Regions from separate parts of the Amedibacillus sp. YH-ame10 genome, predicted to be linked through region 2. Evidence: riboswitches for the same ligand, from Rfam matches in the RefSeq annotation. Region 2 holds a riboswitch; the other holds the start of a gene.

Region 1 (8,397 bases), on a different contig from region 2:
CAATGGCAACTAATCCACAATTGGTTGTATAGAAAGGTTTATTTAATTTTTCCATAACCTGCTGTGCTACCATAAATGAAATAATTAATGATATAAGACCGAAACTATAATCTGCAATTGGTCCTAAATTTGGAAGTGCAGGGATATAAGAACGGAATACGTTATAGAAATAAATCAGTGATCCTGTTAAGATAAAAGGAATTACTTTTTGCATGGAGCTTGATACTGCCGCAATCCAAGGACGACTGCATATTTCATTCATTTTTGGGGCAAATTTGTTTGCTAACCAGTCCATAAATTTTTTCATAAATTTTCTCCTTCAATTTTCTTTTTTATTTCTATAAAACCGTGTATAATAGGTTTATAGAAATAACTTGTCCAAAGTGATTTCTTGAGAGCTAAGTGTGCGCTTAGCTCTTTCTTTTTTTACTTTTCTTCGATTGTTTTGATTGCATAATCCAAAAGGGCTTCTCCATTTAACATGGCATAGATATCTTTCGGAATTGCGCATACACATACATTGTACGGATCTGCCATCTTTTTGAATTCAGGTAGTTCTCCTGCATAATGAGGACCTACCATCAATACATCGATGGAACTCATATAGCTGGCAATATCAGAATGACTACGTGCTTCAATGTTCACATCAAGTTTTTTCTTCTTTGCTGCTTTTCTAGCGGCATTTGCTAAGAATCCACTGGACATACCAGCTCCGCAACATAATAGGATACGAATGGTTTCCATGATTTCTCCTTTCTGCGTTCGTTTGCTTACACCCATATTATCTACCTACTTGCACTTTGCCTCAACTTGATATTTGCACCATACGGGGAAAGTTATAAGAAGATGAAATTGCCCCATGTGGTGCAATAAATCAGTTGTATAGGTAATTTATTATCTATATAATAGAATTAGATTATCATCGCAGAATAGGTAGAGGTGAACATAATGAAAAAGAAACATCGAGAACTTTTGGAATATCTTTTAAATACTCACTCCACAATTACAAGTAAAGAATTGGCGAATGCGTTGCACATATCTGCTCGTTCTGTAAAAAATTATGTTTTGGAAATCAATCTTCTATCCAATGAAAAAGTAATTCTTTCTTCAAAGAGTGGTTACCAAGTACATGCACAAGCGGCGCATAAAGTATTAGCTCCAGAAGAAGAACAAATACCTCAAACTTGGGAAGAGCGTTCCTTATATATCATCAAGCAATTGATGTTAGAACATTCCTCTCATGTGGATATCTATTCTTTATGTGAGGAGCTTTTTGTTGGCTACTCCACATTAAAAGCCGATATTGCTAAGATGAACAAAGCATATACAAACTTTAATGTACATTTTGCATGTGAAAATGATGCAATTTATATACGTGGAGATGAAAAAAACATACGGAAACTTATCAGTTATCTCGTACAAGAAGAAACTAGCCAACAACTCGTTGATCTATCCATATTGAAAGAGAGCTTCCATGCCATTGAAATTGATAAAGTTGCCAGTATCATACGCAAAACATTTCAGAAATACAATTACTATATCAATGATTTTTCTTTCGTGAATCTATTGTTGCATTTTGTAATTATCATTGATCGTATCCAAAATGGAAATGTTGTAATATCTAAGGACGATGAATTTATCATTGAGAGTGCACATGAACAAGCATTGATAGAAGAACTATGTGAGCACCTAGATGAATGTTTTGAAATTCATTTGACACCTAGTGAACGTTTTGAAATCTATATGTTATTTAAAACGAATGCAAATTATTCTCTTCCAAATTCCGATGATACATTACGTAAAATCGTAGGAGATGAAATCCTAAAGGAAACCAAACATATTGCAGACAAAGTAAATGAAGATTATTATATTGATTTACATACAGAAGGTTTTCTAACTCCTTTTTCATTGCATATTAAAAATCTAATTGTTCGTGCTCAAAATAAAACGTATACTAAAAATCCAATGGCAGAATCCATTAAGAATACTTGTCCTACGGTCTATGACATTGCGATCAATATTTCTTTAGAACTTATGGAACATTACCATATTCATATCAATGAAGATGAAGTTGCCTTCCTTGCGCTGCATATTGGTGCTGAAATCGAACGACAGAAATCCAATGATGCAAAGATACAATGTGTTTTATTGTGTCCTGACTATATGCAACTTACCTCTGAACTTTATAACCAATTGTTGATCAATTTTGGAAATCAGATCAATATTATAAAAACGATTTCCTTTGAAGATGAATTAAAGGGATTGTCTTATCAGATGGTGATTTCTACCATCGCAATCCATCGAAAACTGCATCATCAAATCTGTATGATTCCTCCTCTTTCAACACGCTTAAATCTTGCGTCCATTCAAACTGCCATTGATGCTTGTAAGGCAAATGAAAAACGTTATATTTTGAAAAAAAACTTCAAAGAGTTTTTCTTTAAAGAACTGTTCATGATAACGCAAGAACAAAAAACACGTGATGATATTCTGCATACCTTAACAAATAAAATGGTCGCGTTAGAATTCGTAGATCATGATTTTGAAAACAACGTCATGGTTAGAGAAACTGCAGCCTCTACTGCTTTTGGCAATATCGCAATTCCTCATTCTATGAAAATGGAGGCTATGAAAACTTGTATTGGAGTTGTCATATCTCCAACAGGAGTGCTTTGGGATGAACATCTAGTCCATGTCATTTTATTAGTAGCGATCAATAAAATTGATAAACGCATCTTCCATGATTTATATGAAACTCTTGTTCTATTGTTTAGTGAACAAAGTATGATTGAGCAGGCGAAAGATTGTCGTAATTTTAAAGACTTCGAAAATCTAGTCTATGCCAATATATCCTCTTTGGAGAGTGAATCATGAAGTGTATATTTTTAGATATCGATGGTACTTTGTTGGACCATGAAGTAGGGATACTGGAATCAAGCAAAATCGCTATAAAGGAAGCACGTGCAAATGGTCATAAAGTTTGCTTGGCAACGGGAAGAGCAAAGCCAGAGGTGGCACAAGATTTACTAGATTTAGGATTTGATGGCTTTATTTTTTCTTGTGGAAGTTATGTGGAAACAAGAGATACACTCTTATTTCAAGAAGTTATGAACAAAAAAGATATTGTAGATGTTATTAAACTATTACAAAAACATCATGTAGGATTCAATCTTGAAGGGATACGAGATTCCTTCTTAGATGAGACGGGGTTCTCCTTCTTTCACGATTTATTTAAAAATGAAATGGATATGAATAGTGAATTAGCTAGACAATATATGGCAAGTGTTCATATGTTACCCTATCAACAATTTCAGGATAAAGATTATGAACAAATTTTAAAGATTGCTATTTTTGCGAAAGAGCAGAATGCCTGTCGAATAGTTCAAGAAAATTTATCTTCTCACTTGAAATTGACGTTGCATGGCGTGGATGAAAACCCTATTATCAATGGAGAAATTACGTGTGCCCATATTTCTAAAGCAACGGGTATGGATATCCTACTTGATTATTTCCATATTCCTGTTTGTGATACCATTGCGATTGGAGATAGTATGAACGATGTAGATATGATTTTACATGCACATTGTGGAGTCGCCATGGCAAATGCAAATAAGGAATTGATTCGATTAAGTGATGAACAAACGACCTCTAGTAAGGAAGATGGAATTTATCATTGTTTCAAAAAACATGGTATCATTTGAGAACGGAGAGTAATACCGTTCTTTTTTCTTTATATAAACTTTATTACGGTTTTGTTAGAAATCAACAATTTTAAAAAGCTTATGGTATAATATGGATACAAATTTAACAATGTAGTGTGGAGGGGTGAGAAGATGGATCAGGAGAATCTCCATTCGCAAGAAAAACACCTAGATGACAAACAACAACAAGAAATATTCGATGTCATGCGAAATGAAAATGAAGATGTCTTCAATGAAGTCTTTACCTTTCGAACGGTCTTATTTACTGCGATTATATTAGGGATTGTAATTTTAGTATTTTACTTTCTAGGATCCTTGAGATGAGGCATAGGCTTCATCTTTTTTATTTGTAAGAGAAATGATGCTCACATTTACATTTTCTTAACAAGAATGTTTATTTCTGTATGTATTGATTACATGGTTCATGGTACTATAGTTGAGAGAAACCTCTATTGAATATGTAACATTTTTCAGAATTTATGAAATAATGGGCATTTCTTTCATATAACTATTGTTTTTTTGCATAGATAGTGTTATGATACGTGTGAATTTGATAGAGGTGCGAATGCGACAATATCTTAGGGAACCGGCAGGTAACGATCTAAGATAGAAGCAAATTTGCCGAACTGTTTTCTTAGGCATAGGAAAATGGTGGGTCTATGGAGAATATCCGTAGAACTGTCTACAGTACTGTAGATGTGCTATCTTACTTTCCAATCGATATAAAGCGATAGTCAGTAAGTGATGCATTTCTACTTACTGACTTTTTATATAGATGAGGTGACCTTATGGACAAGAACGTATTAGAAATATCTGGTGTATCTGTTGAACAGTTGGCAAATACTTGCCGTACACCATTGTACATTTATGATGAAAACAAAATTACTGTGAAAATGAGTCAATTCTATGAACTTTTTCAAAGTGATGAGTTCGAAACGGAAGTACTATATGCATCTAAGGCTTTTACTTGTAAGGCTTTGATTGAGTTAGTAAGTGCTTATGGATTGTGTTTAGATGTTGTAAGTGGTGGAGAATTATTTACTGCGAAACAAGCAAACTTTCCAATGGAACGTGTGTATTTCCATGGAAATAACAAATCTTATGAAGAACTTCAAATGGCTTTAACTTATGGAGTTGGTACCATTGTGGTGGATAACGCTATGGAATGCGAAATGCTAGTACAGGCAGTTCGTCAAAGTGGGAAATCAATTAAAACAATGTTGCGTGTGAATCCAGGAGTGGAAGCACATACGCATAAATATATTGTAACTGCACATTTGGATAGTAAGTTTGGAACTTCTATAACTATGAAACAACAAATTGCGGATATGATCAAAACATTAACATCTACACCACAGATTACATTTGAAGGATTCCATTCTCATATCGGATCTCAAATCTTTGATAAAGATGCTTATGTTGCGGAAATACAAACACTTGCGAAGTTTGTAGATGATATGCAAAAAGAATATAGCTTAGAAATTCACGCTTTAAATCTTGGTGGTGGATTTGCGGCATATTACACAAGTGATGATCATCCAATTCCTTTACAGGAAGTATGCAAAACAATCCTTACAACTTGTAAAGAAGAGAAAGCGAAATATAACCTTTCTTTAACTAAGATTATGATTGAACCAGGACGTAGCATTGTGGCTGAAGCTGGTTCTACCTTATATCGCATTGGGTATCAAAAAGAAACAGAAAATAAAAAATATATCTTTGTGGATGGTGGGATGAGCGATAACATTCGTCCTGCATTATATCAAGCAGCGTATGCTTGTGATATTGCGAACCGTATGAACGAAGAAAAAATAGAAAAAGTAACAGTTGCAGGAAAATGTTGTGAGTCTGGAGATATCCTTATTGAAGATGTAATGTTACCAAAGGCTCAACAAAATGATTTATTGATCCTTTATACAACTGGTGCTTATGGATACAGTATGGCAAGTAACTATAATCGTCTATCAAAACCTGCCGTGGTTTTTGTGAAAGATGGCAAAGCAAGAGTGGTTGTGAAAAGAGAAAGCTTTGAAGATTTATGTGATTTGGAATGTGATGAGGCAATTAATGTATGAATGTAGTAGAGAAGTATGGTGGAACAAGCGTAGGGACGATTGATCAAATTAAGGCAATTGCCGCTCATGCTGTAGAGATGAAACGCGCTGGACATAATGTAATTATTGTGGCGAGTGCCATGGGGAAAACAACAAATAAGCTGATTGAAATGGCAAATGAAATTGGTAGTACAAATGAGCGTGAAATGGATTCTTTGTTGTCTACAGGAGAACAACGTACCATTACTTTATTGGCGATGGCCATTGATGCTTTGGGTGTAAGTGCTATTTCATTAACGGGATATCAGTGTGGTTTTATCACAAGCAATCATCATGCACATGCACGTATTAAAGATATTGAAATTAGTACACTGCAAAAGCATTTGGATGATGGAAAAGTGGTTGTAGTTGCTGGATTTCAGGGTGCTACAGAACATGGTGAAATAACGACTCTTGGAAGAGGAGGTTCTGATACTACTGCGGTAGCGTTGGCAGCGAAACTTGGATGGGAATGTCGTATCTATACGGATGTAAACGGGGTGTATACCATTGATCCAAGAATGTATAAACAAGCAAAGTTACTACATGAAATTACCTATAACGAAATGATGCAGATGGCTTGCCTTGGTGCTGGTGTCTTAGAGACAAGAAGTGTAGAACTTGCTAGTAAATATGGAGTTAAATTATTTTTAGGAAAAGCTTTGGAAAAAGATGAGAGAAAAGGAACGTATATTATGGAGACAACAAAGAACTTAGAAGATATGCCTATTACCGGCATCAGTGTAAAAGATGATTATGCGATTATGCGTGTCAACGAATTGCCAAACGATGGTGTATTCTTAGGAGAATTGTTTCGCATGATAGCGGACTTAGATATCAACCTTGATACAATTTCTCAGCATTTGACACACGATGGAAAAGTAAACTTTCAATTCTATTGTAATACAAAACAAAGTGATGTCATCGTTAAGAACATTGATAAACTAAATTCAAAATATCCAATTTCAAGATTGTTGGGATTTGTGAAATTATCTGTTATTGGAGTAGGAATTTCTACTCATAGCGGGATTGCCGCAAAGGTATTAACAACGTTAAGTGAACATCAAATCCCTTACTATATGATTACTTCATCTGAAATTTCTATCTCATTAACAATCGAAGAGAAAGATAAACTACAAGCGGTAGAAGTATTAGCTAAAGCTTTTGATTTATAATTGCGTAAGAACGCGAAAAGGAGAACATCTTATGTTTAATGTAAAAGGAAGTATTGTAGCACTTGTTACACCATTCCATGAAGATGGAACCGTAAATTTTGAAAAATTAAAAGAACTTTTAGAATGGCATGTGGAAAATAAAACAGATGCAATTCTTGTATTAGGAACAACTGGTGAATCCGCAACTATGACACATGAAGAGGATGATGCAGTTGTAAAATGTACACTAGAGACCATTCAAGGACGTATTCCAGTTATGGTAGGAAGTGGTTCTAATTGTACGCAGATTGCGATTGATAAGAGTATTGAGTATGCAGAAATGGGTGCAGATGCCTTGTTAGTTGTAGCGCCTTATTACAACAAAGCAAATGCAGAAGGAATGATTCGTCACTTTACTTCAGTTGCAGATGCTGTCAATAAACCAATTATTATGTACAACATTCCAGGAAGAACAGGATGTTCTATTTCTCCCGAGGCAATTGAAACATTAAGTAAACATCCTAATATTTGTGGAATTAAAGAAGCTAGTGGAAACATGTCTTATATCGCAGATATTGCACACTGCTTAAATGATAAATTCGTTATGTATTCTGGTAATGATGACATGATTATTCCAGTTCTATCCATGGGAGGAAGTGGAGTAATTTCTGTATTAGCAAATGTAGTACCACAAGAAACTCATGATATGGTCATGGACTATTTAAGTGGAAATCATAAAGCCGCTTTAGATGCACAAATCAAATATATGGATTTGATTCATGCATTGTTTATCGAAGTTAATCCTATTCCAGTAAAAGAAGCATTGAACCAAATGGGAAAAGCAGTTGGTGGATACCGTTTACCATTATGTGAAATGAGTGAAGATCATAAAGTTATGATGGGGAAAGCTCTTAAAGGTGTAAATCTATGATAAATGTATTAGTTGTTGGTTTTGGAAATATGGGGAAACTCGTAGTAAATACCATAGAGAAAAAAGAAGATATGCAAGTCGTTATGATTGCGGATGGTACCAATCATCCTGATCTATCAAAGTTACAAGAACATGTAGATGTCATTATTGATTTCTCGCATCCTAATAACTTAGACTGGATCTATCCATTTATCAAAGAGCACAAAAGTGCATACATCTGTGGTACAACAGGTCATAACGACTTGCAAATCAAGCAGATTGAAGAACTTGGAACACTAGCACCGATCGTTTTTCAAGCAAACTTCTCTCTTGGAGTCGCAGTATTCCAAGAAATGCTAAAACTTGTAACTCCAATGTTGGAAGAAAACTTTGATATAGAAGTTGTGGAAAAACATCACAATCAAAAACAGGACTCTCCAAGTGGAACTGCAAAAATGCTGATTCAAACAATGAATCCTACCCATGCTTATAAAGAAGTTCATGGAAGAAATGGATTTGTAGGAAAACGTCAAAAAGAA
Region 2 (8,397 bases):
AATACATGTGGAAACAGGTGTGTTTGGTGCAGATATGAAAGTAGACTTATGCAATGATGGTCCAGTCACCATCATTATAGATAGCTCACAATGGTAAAGGAGGCATACATATGGCAGAAATAGTATATGGTAGTGAAATCGCAAAAGATGTGAAATCAAAACTGAAGATAGAAATTGATCGATTAAAAGAAGAAGGGAAACGAATTCCAAAACTGGTCGTTGTTCTTGTTGGAGATAATCAAGCAAGTATTTCTTATGTAACTGGAAAAGAAAAAGCATGTCATGAAATTGGAATGGAAAATGAACTTTTAAGACTTCCACAAGAAACCACAGAAGAAGAATTGTTGTCATTGATTGATTCTTTGAATAAGGACGCAAAGGTAGATGGTATTTTGGTTCAATTGCCTCTTCCAAGTCAAATCCGTGAAGAAGAAGTATTGTTGGCAATTCGACCTGACAAAGATGTGGATGGATTTCATCCTTATAATGTAGGTAAGCTAATGTTACAAGAAGATACCTTTGTTTCCTGTACACCGAAAGGGATCATCCGTATTCTAGAAACGATAGGATTTGATGATTTAAGTGGGAAAAGTGCAGTAGTTATTGGAAGAAGTAACATTGTAGGAAAACCAGTTGCACAGCTTCTAATGAATAAAAACGCAACGGTTACAATATGTCATTCAAGAACCAAAGATATTGAAAGTGTGACTTCAAAAGCAGATATCGTAGTTGCGGCAATTGGAAAAGCCAAGATGATCACTAAGAATTGGATCAAAGATGGTGCTGTAGTAATCGATGTTGGTATCAATAGAGATGAAAATAATAAAATGTGTGGAGATGTTGATTTTGAAGATGTGGAAGACAAAGCATCTTATATTACACCTGTACCAAAGGGTGTTGGACCAATGACCATTGCGATGTTAATGGAAAATACATTGGAATCTTATTGTAAAAGGGAGAAATGAAAATCTTAGATTTTCTGGAGGTCTTATGGTAAATAAAGAATATGATTTAAATGATATCGTGGAAATGAAAAAAGAACATCCTTGCCATAAATCAAAATATTGGAAAGTGATTCGTATGGGGGCAGATATTCGTATTAAATGTATGGGGTGTGGTACAAGCGTGTTATTCCCTAGGGTTGAATTCGAGAAGAAACTTAAGAAAGTGATTGAAAAAGCAGAAGGTAGCGAAGAATAGTATGATGTGAAAAATATCTCTATATAATGTTAGGGATATTTTTTACATAAATTTCATAGTGTGAGTGTAAGCATACTCAAAATGCACCATGTAGTATGACGTGATACGTAAGTTCTTTGCATATAACATAAAACATGATAAAATGTAACCATTGAATTGAGAGGAATGATGATATGCCATTAACAGCAGGAATCGTAGGTTTGCCAAATGTTGGAAAGTCTACATTATTTAACGCCATAACAAAATCACAAGTGGAGGCAGCAAACTATCCATTTGCGACGATACAACCAAACGTAGGAGTCGTAGAAGTACCTGATCATAGAATTGATCGCTTGGTAGAATTGTTTCATCCAAAAAAGACGATTTATACAACATTTGAATTTACCGATATTGCGGGTCTTGTAAAAGGTGCTAGTAAAGGTGAAGGGTTGGGAAATCAATTCTTAAGTAACATTCGATTAACGGATGCAATCTGTCATGTTGTACGTTGTTTTGATGATGCTAATATTACACACGTAGAAGGGGATGTAGATCCTATTCGCGATATTGAAATTATCAATTTAGAACTAATTCTAGCGGACTTACAAACAGTAGAAAATCGTTTAGGTAAAATTGAACGTAAAGCCATGACAAATAAAGATAAAGATGCTATAAAAGAGGTTGCAGTTTTAAAGAAATTGCAAGAGGCTTTAGTGGCAGCAAGTCCAGCACGAAGTGTAGAACTGAATGAAGATGAGCTATTTATTATCAAAGCTTTTAGTTTGTTAACACTAAAACCTATGATTTATATTGCGAATATGTCAGAAGAAGAAATTTCTAATCCTGATGAAAATCCATATTATGTCAAGGTGAAAGAATTTGCGAAAGCAGAAAACAATCAAGTTGTCGCGATTTGTGCAAAGATTGAAGAAGAATTATCTTCTTTGGATGCAGAAGAAAAAACTGAGTTCTTAAATGATTTAGGAATTGCGGAAAGTGGTTTAGATAAGGTTGTGAAAGCAGCTTACAATATCCTTGATTTATGTACATTCCTTACAGCTGGAGAAGATGAATGCCGTGCATGGACATTCAAAAAAGGAATGATGGCTCCTCAATGTGCAGGTGTTATTCATACCGATTTTGAAAAAGGATTCATTCGTGCAGAATGTTACAAGTTTGATGATATTGATGCGTTAGAAACAGAGCTTGCTGTAAAAGAAGCAGGTAAACTTCGTTTAGAGGGTAAAGAATATGTTGTGCAAGACGGAGATGTATTGCATTTTAGATTTAACGTATAAATGAAAAAGGAAGCGGTTATCGCTTCCTTTTCTTTAGTTTCCATACAATTTTATTCACAATTACCATTGTAATTAAAGCTACAATAAAGGTGATATAAACGTTCTTAGTAAATCCGGCAACAAGATATCCAACCACACAAGAAACAGCGACAATCAAAGCGTATGGTGTCTGTGTGGTGACATGATTAATATGATTACACTGTGCACCAGCTGATGCCATTATGGTCGTATCCGAAATAGGAGAAATATGATCTCCACAAACAGCACCCGCAAGAATAGAAGATATACAAATTACTAATAAAGGTTCTCCTTCCGCAAAGATAGCAGTCACAATAGGAATCAAAATACCAAAGGTACCCCAAGAAGTACCAGTAGAAAAAGCCAAAGCAGCTGCGGCAATAAATAAGATTGCGGGTAAGATTGCGGAAGATATACTCGCATGTTTTAAAAGTTCAGACACAAATATACCTGCTTCAAGTTTGGTAGAAACAAGGTCACCTAATGTCCAAGCTAGTATTAATATGATAATGGCAGGAACCATCATTTTAAACCCTTGTGGAATACAGTCTGCGAAATCTTGATAACGAATAATACGACGAGGAATATACAATAAGAATGTAAAAATCAAAGTAAAGAACGATCCTAATACAAGAGCACTAGATGCATCACAATTTGTAAAGGCAGTAATAAAATCAACACCCTCGAAAAATCCCCCAGTATAAATCATAGCTGTAACACAAGCAATGATTAAGAATAGAACAGGCAGAACCAAATCTAATACTTTTCCTTTATCCGATGTAGGTATTTCTTCATTATTTTGATAATCATGTAGACCAAAGTGAACATCCCCTAATGCAGCACAATTCTCGTTCTCTTCCATTTTACCAAAATCAAAGTCATTACGTATAACATGAATCACCATTATGATAGTTAATAATGCATATAAATTATAAGGAATGGTACTAAGGAATAATGTGAATCCATCACCGCTCGTATATCCACTTACTGCTGCAGCCCAACTAGAAATAGGCGCAATGATACAAATCGGCGCAGCCGTAGAATCAATAATATAAGCAAGCTTAGCACGTGATATCTTAAAGGAATCACTCACTTCACGCATAATATTCCCAACGGTTAAACAATTGAAGTAATCATCTACAAATATAAAAGAACCAAGAGCAAACGTTGCATATAATGCGCCATGCTTTGTATGTATCTTTTTATTCGCCCAAGCGCCATATGCTTTACTTCCACCTGCACGATTCATCAAAGAAACAATCATACCTAGAAATACAAGGAAAATAAGAATTCCTATATTCCAAGTATCTCCTAAATTTTCACCCATCGTATCAAAGATAACGTGTGTTGCGTCTAGTACTTGAAACCCACTTACTAGTAACGCCCCTGATACAATCCCTATAAATAAGGATAAGTACACTTCTTTGGTAATCAGTGCTAAAGCAATCGCTATAATTGGTGGTAATAGCGAGAAAAATGTTGCGGTAAACTCCATAAAATCATCTCCTCCATAAAAAAATGCCTTGTTGGACAGACTCCACCAAAGCATATAATTTCTATACTTTAGATAGCTCTCCACTTTATGTAAAGTGACAGTATTGTGCATGTTGTGCAAAATACCAGAAACATTGAATTGGTGTTCATATGTTTCTTCGGCAAATAACCCTTTCCATATTCACTGCCACCAAGCAGATGTGAAGATGTACTCTTGTGATTTGCGCCTCTATCAATTAACGTTGTTTAGACTACCATTATTCCAACGAAATGTCAATGGAAGTACTTGTAAATCAATATCCAGTTTACAATTTATGCTGTGCATGTTAATATAAAATCAACGAAAGGCAGGTGGTTTGTATGAAAAACCTAATAATAAAACAAAGGAAAGATACGAAACGCCTGTTTAATATAATCTAACAGTGTGTTTAGCATCCCTTCTTTGGGATGCTTTTTCTTTCCCTATGCAACAAACATAAATGGAAAGGATCATAAACAATGAAAACAACAACATGTAGTAAAGAATTTGTAGAATCGATGGTTTCTATGCCATCAAGTAGTGATGCACAAAATGAGTCCTTAAGACAAGAAATAAAAGAAGGATTTCCATTGGAAAAATGCTTTGTTAAAGTTCAGGATGAAAAGGTAGTATGTAGATTGATAATCTTCGAAGAAATGCACTATCTAGCACATTTCACAGTAGAAGATATACCTCAAGAGGAAGTCGATAGTTTCTTAAGCGATGTATTCGTACAATTACCTAGAAATGTGGAGTGGCGCTTAGACTTATATACAGATAAGATACATTATGAAAAAATATATATGGCTTGCCAAAGCTATGCAAATTTATGCATAGAAAGGGAGAGTTACACAATCAAACCGATAAGCAAGGATACCTCTGGTTATACATTTACAAGCGCGATGGATATGGAATATAAAGATGTATTAGAACTCATGATCAAAGCAAGTTCCACCACACTAGATATACTTCTTCAAAAAGAGTACAAAGATTTAGGATTACAGGAAGGTGTTGAAAGTACATTAAAAGAAATCCTAGAAGATAAGGACAGTAATAAATTTTTCCAAATCTTATTGGTACAGGATGTTCCTGTTGGATTCATCGCAATCAATGAGCTGGTGGAAGGTGTTGCGGGTATCACCTATATTGGAGTTATACCTGAGGAACAAGGGCATCATTATAGTAGCTTGTTATTAAATAAAGCGATAGATATTGCACATCATGCCAAAATAGATAAGCTAATTGGAGATATCGATGTTCATAATTTTGCAATTCGTAACAATTTAGTTAATGTTGGATTTCAAAAGGATTGCGAAGAGAAAGTGTTCATTCTTTAGTGAGTATTATGATATAGTATATATAGAGTTAGAAGCCTATCTCTAAATGTATACATTTAAAGATATATTGTTTTTTAAAGAATATATCTTTTTTTTATGATATTTTTTTTCTTTTTCAAATGAAAATATCATTTTTTCAAAGTATCGAAAGGTATACATTTATGATTGTCAAATATGACAAAATACGTGTTAAATATGACAATATATTATTCATAGATATCAAAATCTAGTAAAATGAAAAGGACAAGATAGAATCAAAGGGGAGGGATTTGTATGTATCAAATTGTACTATGTGATGATAATAAAGAACAGTTACAAAAACTAGAAGTTCTTGTGAAGCAAATAAATCATGAAGAGATTGAGATTATTTCATATACAAATGGGGAAGCTTTATTAAAAGATTTATCGAAGTTTCCTAAATCATGTATATTTATATTGGATATTATGCTTGATGGAATGGATGGAATAGAAATTGCGAAAAGGATAAATTCAGTAAATTCAAGAGCAAGTATCATATTTATAACGGCTTATTTGAATTTAGTAACAGATATTTATAATGTAGATCACTGTTTTTTTGTGTTGAAGTCCGAGTTGCAAACTCGTATAGAGTTTGCATTACAAAAGGCAATTGATCAACAAAATAAAAATAGGGAATTGCTTTCTATTCACCAAAACGGAAGCAGAGTGGTTTTTCATTTAGAAGATATTATATATTTTGAGAGAAAATTACGTGTTACATACATTGTATTAGAAGATGATGTAAAGAAAACGGCATTGAAGTTTGACTCTATTATTAAGCAATTACCACCTTATTTTCAAAGATGCCACAATAGTTATATTATAAATTTTAAAAAAATACAGAAACTAAGTAGAAATGTATGTGTGTTAAAAAATAATAATACTGTTCCTATTAGTAGAGCATATAGTAATCAGGTAAAAGAAAAATTTGAAACATATATCATAGAACTGGTCTAGAATGGAGTTATATTAAATGAATTCTTTTATACTTGAGAGGCGGATGCTTCGCTTGTTAACAATCATACAAGTTCTAATGCTTTTGTTTTTACTTGTTTTTAATTACTATATAAAGTCACTTATAGGAACATCGATTTACTATGTTGTCATCTTATCGCTTAGTTTTTTATCCTATTTTCTTCTTTATAAAATAGTGAAAGGTATTTTATTTAAGGCACAAGAAGATGCACAACAGCAAGCGTATATAAAACAAAGAGAATTGGTTGATGAACATTTTCTTGCGATGAAACAAAATGAAGAAAATCTACTTAAGTTAAAAGATGCGATTCTAACTAGAGCTATGCAAGACAGTACATTGTTAAAGAAAACAGAGGAAGAAAAAAAGGAATATTTGAATCATCTTATACTAAGTTTTAAAGGAATGAATAAATTATCAAACTGCCATAATAAAACGATTGATGCAATCTTATATAATAAGGCTCTTTTAGCAGAATCGCGAAGAGTGCCTTTTCATGTGACAGCGCTTATACCTGAAATCATTGGAATAGAACCTATTGATTTGATGTGCGTATTTACGAATCTATTGGATAATGCAATTGATGCGAATAAAAATGTAGATGTAAAATCTCGTTTTGTTCATGTACATACAAAAGTACAAGCGAACTATTTAATTATAAAAGTTGAAAATGCAAAGCCAATAAATCAAACCATCGTTGTAAAGAAACATGGAACAAGCAAGATGGATAAAGAGAATCACGGGCTAGGTATTTCAATAATACAAAATACATGTAAGAAAAACAAAGGGAATTTATATATCGAAGATCAAGGTACGAAGGTAATAATAAAGGCAGTGCTTCGAATAAAGGAGGATAAAGCATATGGCAAGTGAAAACTATGTGTATATCGCACAATTTTTTTATGTTATACAAAATATCGCGCGTATCTACTTCTTTACTTCTACGCTCGAATTAAAACATAATGATCTCAAACATAGAATTATAGCACTTATTGCTGTTTCTGCTTTAAACCAAACGCTTACGAATGTTATATTTGATAACTTTTTTTTGAAAATAGGGATAGATGTAATATTTACCACAGCATTGTTTAAAGTCATGTCTGTAGAGAAGTTATCTAAGATCATACTATACGTCATGTTGTTATTAAATTTGGAAATGATATATGAGTTAGTAATTTCATTTTCTGTAATAGTTACAATTGGTCCTAATGCATTTCATAGTGATTCTTATATATTTAATATTATTCTTCAGATGTATTTTACCTTTATGTTTTCTATGGTTGTTGTGGTAGCAGCTAATGTGTTAAAAAAGAAAACTTTTCAAATTAGTTTTAAGTTAGCAGTTTTGGTTGCGTGTCTTTCTGCTCTTCAATCTTCTGTCATGCTAACTGTTAGTTATGGAGTGTATTTAAAGGTTACTACAGAACGGTTGATATTGCCCGTTATAGGCGCATTACTCTCTTATCTAGTACTTAAGATAATTATGAAACGTATATATATGGAATATAAATATAAAAAGAATGTTGCATATTTTGTAGAACAGTACGAAGAATCATTAGAGAAATATATTGAATTGAAAGAACACGATGAAGAGATTAGTTATCTAAGACATGAAATTTTAAACCAATTAGATACTTTAGAAGCGAGCACCTTTATTTGTCATGAATGATAAATGATTCCAAATATTACATCTTATGTGTTATGTATGCGTGATAAATAGAATTTTATAGTATATAAATCTATAATTTATAATGTATAGCACAGGAGGGTGTTCTAATGAAAAGGAAAAGTTTGAAAATATTTGTTTTAGGTTTATCAGTGGCAATGGGAATTTCAATGTTAGTAGGTTGTTCAAGTGAAGGAGGGAGTAGTAGTACAAGTGTAAGTAGTAATAAACTTAATATAGCAGTTAAAGATAAGTATGTTGTAAATTCAAAAGATAATAAATATGGGCTCATGAGTTTTGATAAGAAACAAGTGATTCCTTTTAAGTATGATTATTTAGGGTATTTGTCATCAGCTGATTTATTTATTGCACAAAAAGACGGGAAATATGGTGTG

The links. A riboswitch is a leader RNA that binds a small molecule or an ion and turns the genes downstream of it on or off. The one in region 2 is predicted to bind lysine.
Region 1: it holds a riboswitch for lysine, as region 2 does, so the genes downstream of both, lysA (diaminopimelate decarboxylase) here and ACWG42_RS05965 (Na+/H+ antiporter NhaC family protein) in region 2, are expected to answer to the same signal.

Annotation. Positions count from the first base shown of each region.
Region 1 covers NZ_JBSPFA010000004.1:7,614-16,010, forward strand. Annotated here, with positions in the region: gene ACWG42_RS02345 (PTS sugar transporter subunit IIC) at 1-307, opposite strand, end outside; gene ACWG42_RS02350 (PTS sugar transporter subunit IIB) at 427-780, opposite strand; gene ACWG42_RS02355 (BglG family transcription antiterminator) at 949-2,874, shown strand; gene ACWG42_RS02360 (HAD family hydrolase) at 2,871-3,701, shown strand; gene ACWG42_RS02365 (hypothetical protein) at 3,834-4,025, shown strand; lysine riboswitch at 4,248-4,413, shown strand; gene lysA (diaminopimelate decarboxylase) at 4,490-5,776, shown strand; gene ACWG42_RS02375 (aspartate kinase) at 5,773-6,969, shown strand; gene dapA (4-hydroxy-tetrahydrodipicolinate synthase) at 7,001-7,879, shown strand; gene dapB (4-hydroxy-tetrahydrodipicolinate reductase) at 7,876-8,397, shown strand, end outside.
Region 2 covers NZ_JBSPFA010000011.1:4,041-12,437, forward strand. Annotated here, with positions in the region: gene dtd (D-aminoacyl-tRNA deacylase) at 1-97, shown strand, start outside; gene folD (bifunctional methylenetetrahydrofolate dehydrogenase/methenyltetrahydrofolate cyclohydrolase FolD) at 111-965, shown strand; gene ACWG42_RS05955 (DUF951 domain-containing protein) at 991-1,200, shown strand; gene ychF (redox-regulated ATPase YchF) at 1,374-2,477, shown strand; gene ACWG42_RS05965 (Na+/H+ antiporter NhaC family protein) at 2,494-3,990, opposite strand; lysine riboswitch at 4,056-4,229, opposite strand; gene ACWG42_RS05970 (GNAT family N-acetyltransferase) at 4,488-5,345, shown strand; gene ACWG42_RS05975 (LytR/AlgR family response regulator transcription factor) at 5,619-6,320, shown strand; gene ACWG42_RS05980 (GHKL domain-containing protein) at 6,373-7,209, shown strand; gene ACWG42_RS05985 (hypothetical protein) at 7,199-8,005, shown strand; gene ACWG42_RS05990 (WG repeat-containing protein) at 8,113-8,397, shown strand, end outside.